4 regions of the Streptomyces sp. ATLC9 genome follow, and region 1 is predicted to be linked to each of the others. Evidence: riboswitches for the same ligand, from Rfam matches in the RefSeq annotation. Region 1 holds a riboswitch; each other region holds the start of a gene.

Region 1 (3,456 bases):
GACCGACGGCCGGACTCTGCTGCACTACTCCCAGTGGACGGACGAGGAGGCGTACGAGGAGTACGTACGCACCCACCGTCAGGACCGCAACGACGAGATCGACGACGCGGTGCCCGGGATCGAGCGGCTGCGCCTGGCGCGCACCCGGCGCTACCGCAGCCTGCCCGAGGGGCCCGAGGAGCGGGAAGGGGCCGGGCGGCGGCCCGAGCCGGGGTGCGTGGTGGTCGTGGAGGTGGAGTTCGAGGGGCCCGACGAGGCGCGGCAGCGGGCGTGGGTGGACGCCGTGGCCGCCGCGATCGAGGACGACGGCGCCGGCGGGGGCCTGCCGCCCGGCGGCATCTCGGCCCACTTCCACCTGAGCACGGACGGCACACACGTGATCAACTACGCGGAGTGGGAGAGCGAGCGGGCGCACATCGCCGCGCTGGGGGCGCCGGGTGAGGGGATCGGCGGGCCGTCCCCGCTGTGGGACCGGGTGCGGGACTTCCCCGGGCTGGTGAGCAGTGACGTGGCACGCTACCGGCTGCTGTTCTCCGCCGCGCGCCCCGGGGAGCCGGCGGGACGGGCTGCGCGGTAGCCGTACACGGTGGAGGGGAACCGGCGGCCCCGGTGTCGGGGGGGATGAGTCACCGGGGCCGCCGGGGTGTGGGGGCCGGCGTGCGGCAGCGGAGTGCTTCGCGACGCCGGCCGGACGGGCCGGACAGGCGTCGTCAGATGGACTGGCCCTTGCTCCGCAGCCAGGTCAGCGGGTCGACCGGGTCGCCGCCGCCGGGACGGACCTCCAGGTGGAGGTGCGCGCCGGTGGAGTTGCCGGTGGAGCCGACGCGGCCGATGACGTCGCCGGTGGTCACCTTGCCGGTGGTGACGGTCATGGAGGACAGGTGGCAGTACCAGATCTCGGTGCCGTCGTCGAGCCTGAGGATGATGCGGTAGCCGTAGGAGCCCGCCCAGCCGGCCTCGGTGATCTCGCCGCTGTGCACCGCCTTGACCGGAGTGCCGGTGGGAGCGGCGAAGTCCAGGCCGGTGTGGTTGTTGGCCCACATCGAGCCGGACTGACCGAAGGTGGAGGTGAGCTGGTACGAGGTGAGGGGGAGGGTGTAGCTGGCCGCGAGCTTGGCCAGGCGCTCGGCCTCGGCCTTGCGTGCCGCCTCCTCGGCGGCCTTGCGCTCGCGCTCGGCCTCCTCCTCGGCGGCCTGGTCGGCGGCCTCCTCGGCCGCCCTCTCCGCTGCCTGGTCGGCGGCCTCCTCGAGCGCGGCCTGGGCGGCGCCGGTCTGCTGCCGGTCGGCCTGCTGGAGGATGCGTGCCCGCAGCGCCTCTCCGGCGTCCGCCGTCACGACGGTCGTGGTGGCCTCGGAGGTGTCCAGGCCGGCCTGGGTGACGGCGCCGCCGAAGGGGTCGGCGCTCTCCGCCGGGGAGGCGGAGTCGCCGTCGTGGCTGTCGGAGACGAGACCGCCGACGACGGGGATGCCCTCGGCGACCGCGCCGAGGTCGACGTCCGGCATGGAGACGGCGAGGGGCGACTTGTCCTTGGCGGTGGCCATACCGCCCGCGCCGACGGCGGCGATCACACCGACGCCGAGGACGGCTCCGCTGCGGGCCATGCCGTTGCGCTGCTTGACGACGCGGTGCCGGCCGCGGACCGGGCGGACGGAGTCCTCGGTCGGGTTCCACACCGGCTGGTCGCCGTCGCCTTCCGGACCGAACGGGGCGAAAGCGGCGGTGTGCGGGTCGTACGAGACCTCGGGGGCCGGACTGCTGGACGCCACGGAGGCGCTCTCCTTTCCTTCCTTCTCGCCTACCGGGTTAGCTGACGGGTTCGGAGCAGGAAGGTCTCCTACGGATCCACGCGGACGGGCCGCATGGGTCCGATTCACCCCAATTGGTGGTTCCCCGGTTCCCTGGGCGCGTCCTCGCTGTTGACGGGGTTGCGCGTACGGGATTCGGCGACGGCGCACGGTGCCGCCCTCTTTGGCGACAGTGACGACCGCGCTGCGTTATCGAACGTTAATAGAGGTGCGCTCCGGTTTCCAAGTCCCCTCTTGGAACATGGGGCTTTCTTGACGGAGGACTATCGGGGCACCAGTGGGCCAAATCGGGCGATTCGACCGCCGGATCGGCCCATGAGACGCATGCCACACCATCTGACGTTGCCTCAGTTGTTATGCGGAGGGGCGCACGTCGACTACGGAAGGTGACCGCCGGCCGGAGGTGCCGGACCCTCCGGGTCGCGCATGACCGCCAGCAGCGCCATGTCGTCGCTCTGGTGCCCGCCGGTGTGCGCGTCGACCTCCGCGAGGAGGTGGTCGAGCAGGTCCGCCGGACCGGTGAGGGGCAGCAGCCACGGCGGGCGGCCGATGACGGGGACAGCGCGGATACGGGCCCTGCCGCCGCCCGTCTCCTGCCGCCTGTCGCCCCGCACCCTTCCGATCCCCCCGACGCCCGGCGTCCCGGCGATTCGATCAAGGACCGGCCGGACGGCACGGGTCCCTGGACGTGGACGCGGGGACGCGGGGACGGCTAAGCCCCGCGTGCGGCGAGCGCGCGGCGCACCCCGTACGAGGCCGCGCCGACCGCCAGCACTGCCGCCCCCGAGACCACCGAGGCGAGCGGCAGGGCGAAGGCCAGCACCACGCACCCGGCCAGCCCCACCACCGGCACGATCCGCGGCGGTCGCCCCTCGCCGGGGCCCAGGGTCAGGGCGGAGGCGTTGGCGATCGCGTAGTAGGCCAGGACCCCGAAGGAGGAGAAGCCGATCGCGCCGCGCAGGTCCGCCGTGGCGGCCACCACCGCCACCACCGCGCCGACCGCCAGCTCGGCGCGGTGCGGCACGCCGAAGCGCGGGTGCACGGCGGCCAGCGCGGACGGAAGATGGCGGTCGCGGGCCATCGCCAGGGTGGTGCGGGAGACGCCGAGGATCAGCGCCAGCAGCGAGCCCAGCGCCGCCACCGCCGCTCCGGCCCGCACCACCGGGACCAGTTCCGGTGCGCCCGCCGCACGCACCGCGTCGGCCAGCGGGGCGGTCGTCCGGCCCAGCGCGTCGCCGCCCAGCACGGCGAGCAGCGCGACCGCGACGGCGGCGTAGACGACCAGGGTGATGCCCAGCGCCACCGGGATCGCCCGGGGGATGGTGCGGGCCGGGTCGCGCACCTCCTCGCCGAGGGTGGCGATGCGCGCGTAGCCGGCGAAGGCGAAGAACAGCAGGCCCGCCGCCTGGAGCACCCCGCCGGGCGAGACGTCCCCGGAGGAGCCCGCCCCGTCCGGGGACGGCCAGAAGACCGGCCGGGCGGCGTCCGTCCCGCCGGAGGTCAGGCAGACGACCACGACGGCGGCCAGCACCGCCAGGACGACCGTCACGATCGCGCGGGTCAGCCAGGCGGTCTTCCGCACGCCCGCGTAGTTCACCGCCACCAGCGCCACCACCGCCGCGACCGCGACCGCCCGCGCCTGTCCGGGCCA
Region 2 (3,456 bases), on a different contig from region 1:
CTGCTGCGGACGGCGGTGGAGGAACTGCTGCGCTACGACGGGCCGGTGGAGCTGGCGACCTGGCGGTTCGCCACCGAGCCGCTGGAGATCGGCGGGCAGCGCATCGGCGCCGGCGACCCGGTGCTGGTGGTGCTGGCCGCCGCCGACCGCGACCCGGCGCGGTTCGCGGACCCGGACGCCCTGGACCTCACGCGCGGTGACAATCCTCACCTCGGATACGGCCACGGCATCCACTACTGTCTGGGCGCGCCGCTGGCACGACTGGAGGGGCGGATCGCGCTGACGGCCCTGCTGGGACGCCTCCCCGACCTGCGGCTCGCGGCGGAATCCGCCGATCTGCGCTGGCGGGGCGGCCTCATCATGCGGGGACTGCGTGAGCTGCCGGTGGAGTTCGAGCCGGTGCGCGGGTGACGCACGGTCATGTGCGTGATCCGTGCGTGATCTACGGGACACTGACTTGTGATGATCAGCCCGGTGACGCTACGTTCAACCGTCAACCGCTCAACCTTGCCGGCTGTCCACGCACGAGAGGTTCCACACATGCTTTCCGGGAACGGTAGACACCGCCGCCCCCGCCAGGCTCCCGCCGTCTTCGTCACGGCCGGAGTGACCGGCGCGGGATTCGCCATCCCGCTGCTCGGGGCGGCGGGCGCCCAGGCGGCAGACCTCGACACCTGGGACCGGGTCGCGCAGTGCGAGAGCGGCGGCCTGTGGAGCGCCGACACCGGCAACGGCTACTACGGCGGGCTCCAGCTCACCCAGGAGATCTGGGAGCGGTACGGCGGTACGGCGTACGCCGAGCGACCCGACCTCGCCAGCCGCAGCCAGCAGGTCGCGGTGGCCGAGAAGATCCTCGCCGACCGGGGGCCGGAGGCCTGGCCCTCCTGCGGCGTCAACGCCGGGCTGCGCCACGACACCACCGGCGAGGCCCCGGCCATCGACCCGGACAACCTCCTGCCGGAGGAGGACACGCGGGACGGCGGGGGCGGCGGAGGTCTCCTGGACGGCACCGCGCCGGGCGGCGGCGCGGCGGAGGAGGACTCCCCGGCCGAGGACGGCGGCGGCGCGAAGGACGGCGCCCAGGGCGAGCGGAAGGCGCCGGAGGGCGACGGCGCCGGGGACGGTACGGAGGCCGGCGGGGCGGACGACGCCGCGGAGGGCGGCTCCCGCGCCGGCCCGGGAGAGGGTACCGGAAAGCACCGCGGCGAGCGCGATCCGCGCGAACTGGAGCCGGATCGCGGGGCGGACGGCGCGGAAGACCGGGAGGCCGTGGGCGAGGAGCGCTCCGGGGAGGCCGCCGACCGCTCCGCCCGTGCCGAGCGTCCCGCGCTGGCGGGCACCGTGAGCGGCCTGGGCGCCCGTGCGGCGGACGAGGGCCATCTCGTGCGCCCGGGGGAGTCGCTCGTGGCGATCGCCCAGGAGCACGGCGTCCCGGGCGGCTGGAGCGGCCTGTACGAGAACAACAAGGACGTCGTGGGCGAGGATCCGGACCTGATCCTGCCCGGACAGGAGCTCACCCTCGGGTGAGTGCGGACGGCCCTGCGGCGTGACCCTCCCGGGCGATTGCGGCGTGTCGTTCCTGTCCGGCCTAACGCTCCTCAGCTGACCTGCGGGTTCCGGCCGTGCGAGCGTCAGAAAGGGTGAATCACCAGTTTCTGACATGCTTTGAGACATATGTCCCCATGTGCTTACCGTCGTCTCGCTCGCACCGCGAGTGCCACCGACCGCAGCGCCGAATCCTGCCGGCGGCCGGTGGGCAGTCGTCGCGTCAGCGCCGAGGGCAGGAGCGGGGGAACCAGGTAGGCGCCGCCCCGGGCCGCACGGTCCGGAGCGGCTTGGGGTGAAGTCGTCCGGGGCTCCGCGCCCCGGACGGCCGGGCTTGCTCACTGCCCGAACCCGACAGCTCACCTCGCAGGCGTCGGTGAGACAAGGAACGTCCATGCTGTTCACCGGCAAAGGGCACGACAGCCGCACCGCCAGGGCCGTTCGCGCGGCCGCGCTGACGGGCGCCGCGGGCGCCGCCATCGCCGTCCCGGTGGCGGGCGCGCCGGACGCCTCGGCCGCGTCCGTCGACACCTGGGAGCGGGTGGCCCAGTGCGAATCCGGCGGCGACTGGTCCATCAACACCGGCAACGGCTACTACGGCGGGCTGCAGTTCGCCCAGTCCAGCTGGGAGGCCGCCGGCGGCACCCGGTACGCGCCGCGCGCGGACCTGGCCACCAGGGAGCAGCAGATCGCCGTGGCCGAGCGGCTGCTGGCCATGCAGGGCCCGCGTGCCTGGGCCTGCGCCGCGAAGGGCGGCCTCACCTCGGGCGGACCCGCGGCCGAGGTGGACCCGGACGGCGGCCGCTCCGCCGGCTCCGGCTCCGGCTCCGGGCAGGCGTACTCCGACTCGCAGAGGCGGTCTCAGGAACAGTTCCAGGAGCAGTCCCGGCCGCAGGGCGCCCCCGAGCGGGCGGACGGCCACCGGAGCGACGCCGGGTCCGGCTACACGGTCAAGTCCGGCGACACGCTGCGCGCCATCGCCGCCGCCCACGGCACCACCTGGCAGCAGGTCTACCAGGACAACCTCGACGTCGTCGGCGACGACCCCAACCTGATCTTCCCCGGCCAGCAGCTCCGGGTCTGATCCCCTGCTGTGCCCGCCCCGGCGCCATGCCCGTCACCCGGCGGCGCCGTCCCGGTGCGGTGTGTCACCTCCTTTCGCGGAGGGCGCGCCGCACCGGGTTTATTCAATTTGGAAACAAAACGCTCCCGCCCCTTCTGAGCTGCGATTTCACCCACCGTTCCGCCGTATGGCACGGGCTGTCGGCGAGGTGGCGTGCGCGGGCCGGATAGGCTCAGGGCACTGAGACCCGACACACACGCCCGACACACACGAAGGAGACCCTCGTGCCGTCCATCGACGTCGTAGTGGCCCGCGAGATCCTCGACTCGCGAGGCAACCCCACGGTCGAGGTCGAGGTCGGCCTCGACGACGGCAGCACCGGCCGTGCAGCCGTTCCGTCCGGCGCCTCCACGGGCGCCTTCGAGGCACTGGAGCTGCGCGACGGGGACAAGGGCCGCTACGGCGGCAAGGGCGTCGAGAAGGCCGTCCTCGCCGTCATCGAGCAGATCGGCCCGGAGCTGGTCGGCTACGACGCCACCGAGCAGCGCCTGATCGACCAGGCGATGTTCGACCTGGACGCCACCCCGGACAAGTCCTCCCTCGGCGCCAACGCCATCCTCGGCGTCTCGCTGGCCGTCGCCCACGCCGCCTCCGAGGCGTCCGACCTGCCGCTGTTCCGCTACCTCGGCGGACCGAACGCGCACCTGCTGCCGGTGCCGATGATGAACATCCTCAACGGCGGCTCGCACGCCGACTCCAACGTGGACATCCAGGAGTTCATGATCGCGCCGATCGGCGCCGAGTCCTTCTCCGAGGCCTTGCGCTGGGGTACCGAGGTCTACCACACC
Region 3 (3,456 bases), on a different contig from region 1:
ACGCCCGGGCCAGCGTCTCGTGGTACCAGTCCTCCAGAGGCCTCAGATCGGACAGCCTGCCGCTCTCCGCGCGCTGCAGGCCCAGGCGGACCAGCCCGCGCAGGACCCTCAGCTGCGCCTCGGTGCGCCGCCGGGCGGCCCGCGCGGCGCCCAGCGGCTCCAGCAGGGCGCGGATGTCGAGCAGGTCGGCGGCCTCCTGCTCGGTGGGCCGGGCGACGCAGGCTCCCGCGTGGCGGCGGGAGGTGACAAAGCCCTCCGCCTCCAGCGTCCGCAGAGCCTCGCGCACCGGGACGCGCGAGACGCCGTAGCGCCTGGCGAGAAGCTCCTCGGCGAGCCGGGACCCGGGCGGGAAAACCCCGGAGACGATGTCGTCACGGACCGCGCTGCACACCATGTGCGCGGAAATGCGCATGGGCCGACCTCCGCCGCCGTCTCCATTTTCCAGAAGTACCGCAGAGTCGAACTGTATTCCACCGCCACGCGTTTTCCGATGCCCACCGGGAAACAGGCGTGAAAACATCCGCCGCGCGACCTCGCGGGTCGCGCGGCGGATGTCGGTGCGTGATCGGCGTGACTGCCCGGCGCCCCGCGGGCGGGGCCGGTCAGACCTCTCAGACGTCGACGCCCTTGCCGGCCAGGTAGGTGATCGGGTTGAAGTCCGAGCCGTAGTGGGCGCCGTTGCGGGCCTCGAAGTGCAGGTGCGGGCCGGTGCTGTTGCCGGTGGAGCCGACCGCGCCGATCCGCTGGCCGCCGCCGACCTTCTGGCCTGCCGAGACCTTCGTGGCGGACAGGTGGGCGTACTGGGTGTACTTGCCGTCGTCGTGGCGGATGACGACCTGGTTGCCGTACGCGCCGCCCCAGCCCACCGTCACCACGGTCCCCGGACCGACGGACCGCACCGGGGTGCCGGTTGCGGCGGGGAAGTCGATGCCGCTGTGCTTGCCGGAGGACCAGGAGGCGCCGGCCTGCTTGTAGGTGGTGGTGGTGTCCACGCCCGCGACCGGGTCGACGTAGCCGGTGGCCGAACGGCGCCCGGCGGAGCGGTCGGCACGCTCGTTCGCGCGCTTCTCGGCGTCGGCCTCGCGCTTCTCGGCGGCCTTCGCGGCCCTTTCCTCGGCAGCCTTCTCGGCAGCGGCCTCGCGCTTCTCGGCGGCCTTCTCGGCGGCGGCCTTCTCGGCGGCGTCGGCGACACGCTGCTGGGCCTGGGCCTGGGCCCTGACGTCGTCGGCGATCGTGTCACCGACGGCCATGGCCTGGACGAAGCCCAGGGCGTAGGTCCCCGAGCCCTCGTCCGGAGCCGCGATCGCGGGGGTGGCGGCGGCGCCGACCACGCCGGTGACGGTCAGGGCGGCGGCTCCGGCCAGACCCACGCGGGTACGCATGGAGCGGCTGGAGAGGTGGTGCTTCTCGGTGAGGCTCTCGGTGAGCCCGGTGAGCTTTCCGGTCAGCTTCTCGGCGAGCTGCGCGGTGGCACGGGTGAACGCCATGGGTGGCGTGCTCCTTTCCTTCCTTCTCGCCTACCGGGTTAGCTGTCGGGTTCGGAGCAGGAAGGTCTCCTACGGGCGCACGGCCCGATTCACCCCAGGTGCCTCGGAAGAGGACCACTCCCGCGTGTGAAGGGCGGGAGGGTGGGTCCCCGGCTCCCCCGCTCGGGGGACTCGGCGATCACTGCCGTCGGCCGCGGTCGCGGTCACTTCTGACGGCCGGCGAGATCGACGCTAAACGGACAAAATTGAGTGAGCAAGCAAGAAGCACCTTTTGTAGGCCATGCCACACGGAGCGCCCACCGGAACGGCCCAAAGTCGGACACACGGAAGGCCCTTGGTGTGGCAACCCCACCAAGGGCCTTCCGCTGCCGGCCGCCGCAGGGCGGCCGGGGGTCACTGGTCCGTGACGACCGTCACCTCCCCGATGCCCAGGTCCCGCACCGTGTCGGCGATCTGTGACGCGTCTCCCACCAGCACCGTCACCAGACGGTCCGCGGGGAAGGCCGCCACGGCCGCCGCCGTCGCCTCCACCGTGCCGGTCCCGGCGAGGCGGGCGTACAGCTTCGCCTGGTAGTCGTCGGGAAGGTGCTGCTCCACCTGGTCGGCGAGGGTGCCGGCCACGGCCGCCGACGTCTCGTAGCGCAGCGGGGCCACCCCCACCAGGTTCTGCACGGCCGTGTCACGCTCGGCGTCGGTGAGACCCTCCTCCGCCAGGGTGCGCAGCACGCGCCACAGATCCTCCAGTGCGGGACCCGTCACATCGGTGGCCACCGAGCCGTTGACCGCCAGCATCGAGGCACCGGTGCCCTCGGGGGAGGAGCGCAGCACCTGGGCGAAGGCCCGCACGCCGTAGGTGTAGCCCTTCTCCTCGCGCAGCACCCGGTCCAGGCGGGAGGTGAGCGTGCCGCCCAGGCAGTACGTACCGAGCACCTGGGCGGGCCAGACCCGGTCGTGCCGGTCGGGGCCGATCCGGCCGATGAGCAGCTGGGTCTGCACCGCTCCCGGCCGGTCCACGACGACCACCCGGCCGGTGTCGTCCGCGGTGATCGGCGGGACCGGCCGGGGCCCGGCGGCCGCGCCCTTCCAGTCGCCGAGGGTCTCGGCCAGCGCCTTGTCCAGGTCCACTCCGGTGAAATCGCCCACCACCACGGCCGTGGCCGTCGAGGGCCTCACATGCTCCGCGTAGAAGGCGCGCACCGCCTCGGCGTCGATGTTCCTGATGGTCTCCTCGGCTCCCTGGCGGGGGCGCGAGAGCCGGGAGTCGGCCGGGAACAGCTCCTTCGACAGCGCGATGGCCGCCCGGCGGGCGGGATTGGCCAGCTCGTGCGGGATCTCGTCCAGGCGGTTGCGCACCAGCCTCTCGACCTCGCCCCCGGGGAAGGCGGGGGCGCGCAGCGCGTCGGCGAGCAGGCCCAGCGCCCTGGTCAGGCGGGAGGCCGGGACCTCCAGGGAGACCCGTACGCCGGGGTGGTCGGCGTGCGCGTCCAGCGTGGCGCCGCACCGCTCCAGCTCGGCGGCGAACTCCTCGGCGCTGTGCCGGTCGGTGCCCTCGCTCAGCGCCCGTGCCATGATCCCGGCCACGCCCTCCCGGTCGCGGGGCTCGGCCTCCAGCGGCGCGACGAGGTTGACCTCGACGGCCACGACCTTCTGGCCGGGACGGTGGCAGCGCAGCACGGTCAGCCCGTTGGGCAGCTCGCCGCGCTCGGGGGCGGGGAACGCCCACGGCCTGGGCTCGCCGCCACGGGGCTGGGGGTGGAACTCCATCGACATTCCGTTCTGGGCCGTGGCGTCGCTCACTGGGCGGCCTCCTGGTCGTGGGTGTCGGCGGCGGTACCGGTCCCGGAGACGGTGGCGCCCTCGGAGACGTCGGCCGCGGTGTCGGGGGCGGTTGCCTGGGTGGGCTCGTAGATCAGTACCGCGCGGTTGTCGGGGCGCAGCCGGGCCGCGGCCACCTCGCGCACCTCGTCGG
Region 4 (3,456 bases), on a different contig from region 1:
GCCGCCGCCTATCTGCGAGGGACCATCACCGAATGAGCAACGCCCCCAGCCCCGCCTCCGCCCCCGTCGTGGGGATCGTCATGGGATCCGACTCGGACTGGCCCGTCATGGAGGCCGCGGCCGAGGCCCTGGACGAGTTCGAGGTCCCCTACGAGGTCGACGTCGTCTCCGCCCACCGCATGCCGCACGAGATGATCGCCTACGGCGACGAGGCGGCCGGACGCGGGCTGAAGGCGGTCATCGCGGGTGCCGGGGGAGCGGCCCACCTGCCGGGCATGCTCGCCTCCGTCACCCCGCTGCCGGTGATCGGCGTCCCCGTGCCGCTGCGGCACCTGGACGGCATGGACTCCCTGCTGTCCATCGTCCAGATGCCCGCCGGGGTCCCGGTCGCCACGGTCTCGGTCGGCGGCGCGCGCAACGCGGGCCTGCTGGCGGTCCGCGTCCTGGCGGCCCACGACGAGGAGCTGCGCGGGCGCATGGAGCGGTTCCAGGCGGAGCTGAAGGACCAGGCGCGGGAGAAGGGCAGGCGGCTGCGGAGCAAGGTCGCCGCGGGAGGCGCGGGGTTCGGCTTCGGGGGCAGGTGAGATGGGCCACTCCGCCGAGCTGCTGGCACGGGCCAGGGCACTGCTGGAGGCATACCCCGTCGCCGACGGCCACAACGACCTGCCGTGGGCGCTGCGCGAGCAGGTCGCCTACGACCTCGACCGGCGCGACATCGCCGGTGACCAGTCGGCCCATCTGCACACCGACATCCCGCGGCTGCGCGCGGGCGGGGTGGGAGCGCAGTTCTGGTCGGTCTACGTGCGCACCGATCTGACCGGCGACGCCGCCGTCAGCGCCTGTCTGGAGCAGATCGACGTGGTGCGGCGGCTGGCCGACCGCCACCCGGCCGACCTCAGGCCCGCCTTCACCGCCGACGACATGGAGGCGGCCCGCGCCGAGGGCCGCATCGCCTCCCTGATGGGCGCCGAGGGCGGCCACTGCGTCAACAACTCCCTGGCCACACTGCGCGCCCTGTACCGGCTGGGTGTGCGTTACATGACGCTCACCCACAACGACACCGTCGACTGGGCGGATTCGGCCACCGACACCCCGCGCCACGACGGGCTGACCCGCTTCGGCGAGGAGGTCGTGCGGGAGATGAACCGGCTGGGGATGCTGGTGGACCTCTCCCATGTGGCGCCCGCCACCATGCGCGACGCCCTGCGCGTGACGACGGCGCCGGTGGTCTTCTCGCACTCCTCGGCCCGCGCGGTGTGCGACCACCCGCGCAACATCCCCGACGACGTACTGGAGCGGCTTCCGGTCAACGGCGGTGTGGCGATGGCCACATTCGTGCCGAAGTTCGTGCTGCCGGCCGCCGTCGCCTGGACCGAGGCCGCCGACGAGAACATGCGCGCCCACGGCCTTCACCCCCTGGACGGCACGGAGAGGGGCCTGGCGGTCCAACGCGCGTACGAGGAGGCCAACCCGCGTCCGGTGGCCACGGCGGCGACGGTCGCCGACCATCTGGACCACATGCGCGAGGTCGCGGGCATCGACCACATCGGCATCGGCGGCGACTTCGACGGCACGGCCTTCACCCCGTCCGACCTGAGCGATGTGTCCGGATACCCGCACCTGGTGGCGGAGTTGCTGGACCGCCGCTGGTCCGAGGCCGACCTCGCCAAGCTCACCTGGCGGAACGCGGTGCGCGTGCTGCGCGACGCGGAGGCGGTCGCCCGCCACGAGCAGACCAGGCGCGGTCCGTCCATCGCCACCATCGGACAGCTCGACGGGTAGCTCCTTGACCTCCTCGTGATTCAACTCACGAGCCGACCCTCCCCGGTGCGTCGCTCTGCGTGACGGGGAGGGTCTTCTGCGTCATGGCTCCTGGTGGTGGAGGGGTGTGACGTGGTGTCAGGGAGGGGCGTCGCCACTCTTCGGAAGGTGAATGCGGCGGACAGTGATGATCGGATGATCATTAAAGCCTTCGAAACGGGCGTCCTGTGACCCATCGGCTTGTATCGGCGGAAACGATATGCCTACCTTTCTGGTCGCGCCGTACGAATGTGCGGCGGCCCGCTGTCGAACGCCGAATCCTGTCAACGGCGGCGGGCTGGACCATCCACACCACCCGATGGCAGGAGCGGGGGACCCAAGGTAAGCCGCCGTCCCGGGCCCACAGGGCCCGTACGGGACGGCTTGGGGTGAAGCCATGCCGCGGCACGCGCCGCGGCACACATGGCCGGGCAACTCCAGCCCGAACCCGACAGCTCACCTCGCAGGCGTAGGAGAAGGAGCACACCTATGTCCGCACGCGGACGTCACCGTCGTATTCGCAACAGCCGCCTCACCCGCCTGTCGCTGGCCATCTCCGTGGGCGGCGCCGGCATGGCCCTCCCCCTGGTGGCCGCCGGCGGGGCCAGCGCCGCCTCCGTCGAAACCTGGGACAAGGTCGCCCAGTGCGAGAGCACGGGCAACTGGTCCATCAACACCGGTAACGGCTTCTACGGCGGTCTGCAGTTCACGCAGAGCACCTGGGCCGCCTTCGGCGGCACCCAGTACGCGCCGCGTGCCGACCTCGCCACCAAGGACCAGCAGATCGCCGTCGCCGAGAAGGTGCTGGCGGGACAGGGCCCGGGCGCCTGGCCCGTGTGCTCGGTCAAGGCAGGCCTGACCAAGGGCGGTCCCGCCCCGGCCGTCTCCCCCGACGGTCAGAGCAACCCGACCGAGCAGGAGGAGCAGGTCCCGTCCGCCGCTCCGAAGGCCGAGGCCAAGCCCGAGCCGAAGCAGGAGAAGAGCGAGCCCGAGGCCACGCCGCAGCGCGCGGACCGCGGTGAGCGCGCCCGGAGCGGCGCCGACAACGGCACCTCCTACGAGGTCGCCGGCGGCGACACCCTCTTCAAGATCGCCGATGCCCAGGGCGTCCAGGGCGGCTGGGAGCGCATCTACGAGGACAACCGCCAGGTCATCGGCGACAACCCGAACCTGATCTTCCCGGGCCAGGAGCTCACCCTGGGCGGTGCCGCCGCCCAGCAGAAGGCCGCGGCCAAGCCCCAGGCCGAGACCGAGAGCAAGCCCCAGGTCGAGGCCGAGGCCGAGCCGGCTGCGAAGGCCGAGGAGACCGAGCGAGCCGAGGCCGAGCGCACCGACCGCAGCGACCGCGCCGCGGTCACCGGTTACACCGCCCCGGTGAACGCCGCTCCGTCCGGCTCCTACAAGGCCTCGGGCGCGCGCTGGTCCAACGGCCACACAGGTGAGGACTTCGCCGCCGCCTCCGGCACCCCGGTTAAGGCCGTCACCAACGGCACCGTGGTCTCCGCCGGCTGGGGCGGCGCCTACGGCAACCAGATCGTCATCCGCCACGAGGACGGCCGGTACAGCCAGTACGGCCACCTGTCCTCGCTGTCGGTCAGCGCCGGCCAGTCGGTCAGCGCCGGCCAGCAGATCGGCGCCGTCGGTTCCACCGGCAAC

The links. Region 1 has a riboswitch for cyclic di-AMP ahead of AC2CJA_RS02705 (M23 family metallopeptidase). Riboswitches for the same ligand answer to the same signal wherever they lie in the genome.
Region 2: it holds a riboswitch for cyclic di-AMP, as region 1 does, so the genes downstream of both, AC2CJA_RS15345 (LysM peptidoglycan-binding domain-containing protein) here and AC2CJA_RS02705 (M23 family metallopeptidase) in region 1, are expected to answer to the same signal.
Region 3: it holds a riboswitch for cyclic di-AMP, as region 1 does, so the genes downstream of both, AC2CJA_RS04705 (M23 family metallopeptidase) here and AC2CJA_RS02705 (M23 family metallopeptidase) in region 1, are expected to answer to the same signal.
Region 4: it holds a riboswitch for cyclic di-AMP, as region 1 does, so the genes downstream of both, AC2CJA_RS04425 (transglycosylase family protein) here and AC2CJA_RS02705 (M23 family metallopeptidase) in region 1, are expected to answer to the same signal.

What each region holds. Positions count from the first base shown of each region.
Region 1 covers NZ_JBXUOY010000012.1:22,983-26,438, forward strand. Annotated here, with positions in the region: gene AC2CJA_RS02700 (antibiotic biosynthesis monooxygenase) at 1-577, shown strand, start outside; gene AC2CJA_RS02705 (M23 family metallopeptidase) at 711-1,766, opposite strand; cyclic di-AMP (ydaO/yuaA leader) riboswitch at 1,778-1,915, opposite strand; gene AC2CJA_RS02710 (hypothetical protein) at 2,183-2,419, opposite strand; gene AC2CJA_RS02715 (APC family permease) at 2,518-3,456, opposite strand, start outside.
Region 2 covers NZ_JBXUOY010000134.1:4,923-8,378, reverse strand. Annotated here, with positions in the region: gene AC2CJA_RS15355 (cytochrome P450 family protein) at 1-411, shown strand, start outside; gene AC2CJA_RS15350 (transglycosylase family protein) at 541-1,527, shown strand; cyclic di-AMP (ydaO/yuaA leader) riboswitch at 1,763-1,933, shown strand; gene AC2CJA_RS15345 (LysM peptidoglycan-binding domain-containing protein) at 1,940-2,629, shown strand; gene eno (phosphopyruvate hydratase) at 2,893-3,456, shown strand, end outside.
Region 3 covers NZ_JBXUOY010000024.1:9,951-13,406, reverse strand. Annotated here, with positions in the region: gene AC2CJA_RS04710 (GntR family transcriptional regulator) at 1-412, opposite strand, end outside; gene AC2CJA_RS04705 (M23 family metallopeptidase) at 612-1,487, opposite strand; cyclic di-AMP (ydaO/yuaA leader) riboswitch at 1,501-1,674, opposite strand; gene AC2CJA_RS04700 (M16 family metallopeptidase) at 1,881-3,257, opposite strand; gene AC2CJA_RS04695 (M16 family metallopeptidase) at 3,281-3,456, opposite strand, start outside.
Region 4 covers NZ_JBXUOY010000022.1:15,582-19,037, forward strand. Annotated here, with positions in the region: gene AC2CJA_RS04410 (5-(carboxyamino)imidazole ribonucleotide synthase) at 1-36, shown strand, start outside; gene purE (5-(carboxyamino)imidazole ribonucleotide mutase) at 33-584, shown strand; gene AC2CJA_RS04420 (dipeptidase) at 586-1,782, shown strand; cyclic di-AMP (ydaO/yuaA leader) riboswitch at 2,066-2,285, shown strand; gene AC2CJA_RS04425 (transglycosylase family protein) at 2,290-3,456, shown strand, end outside.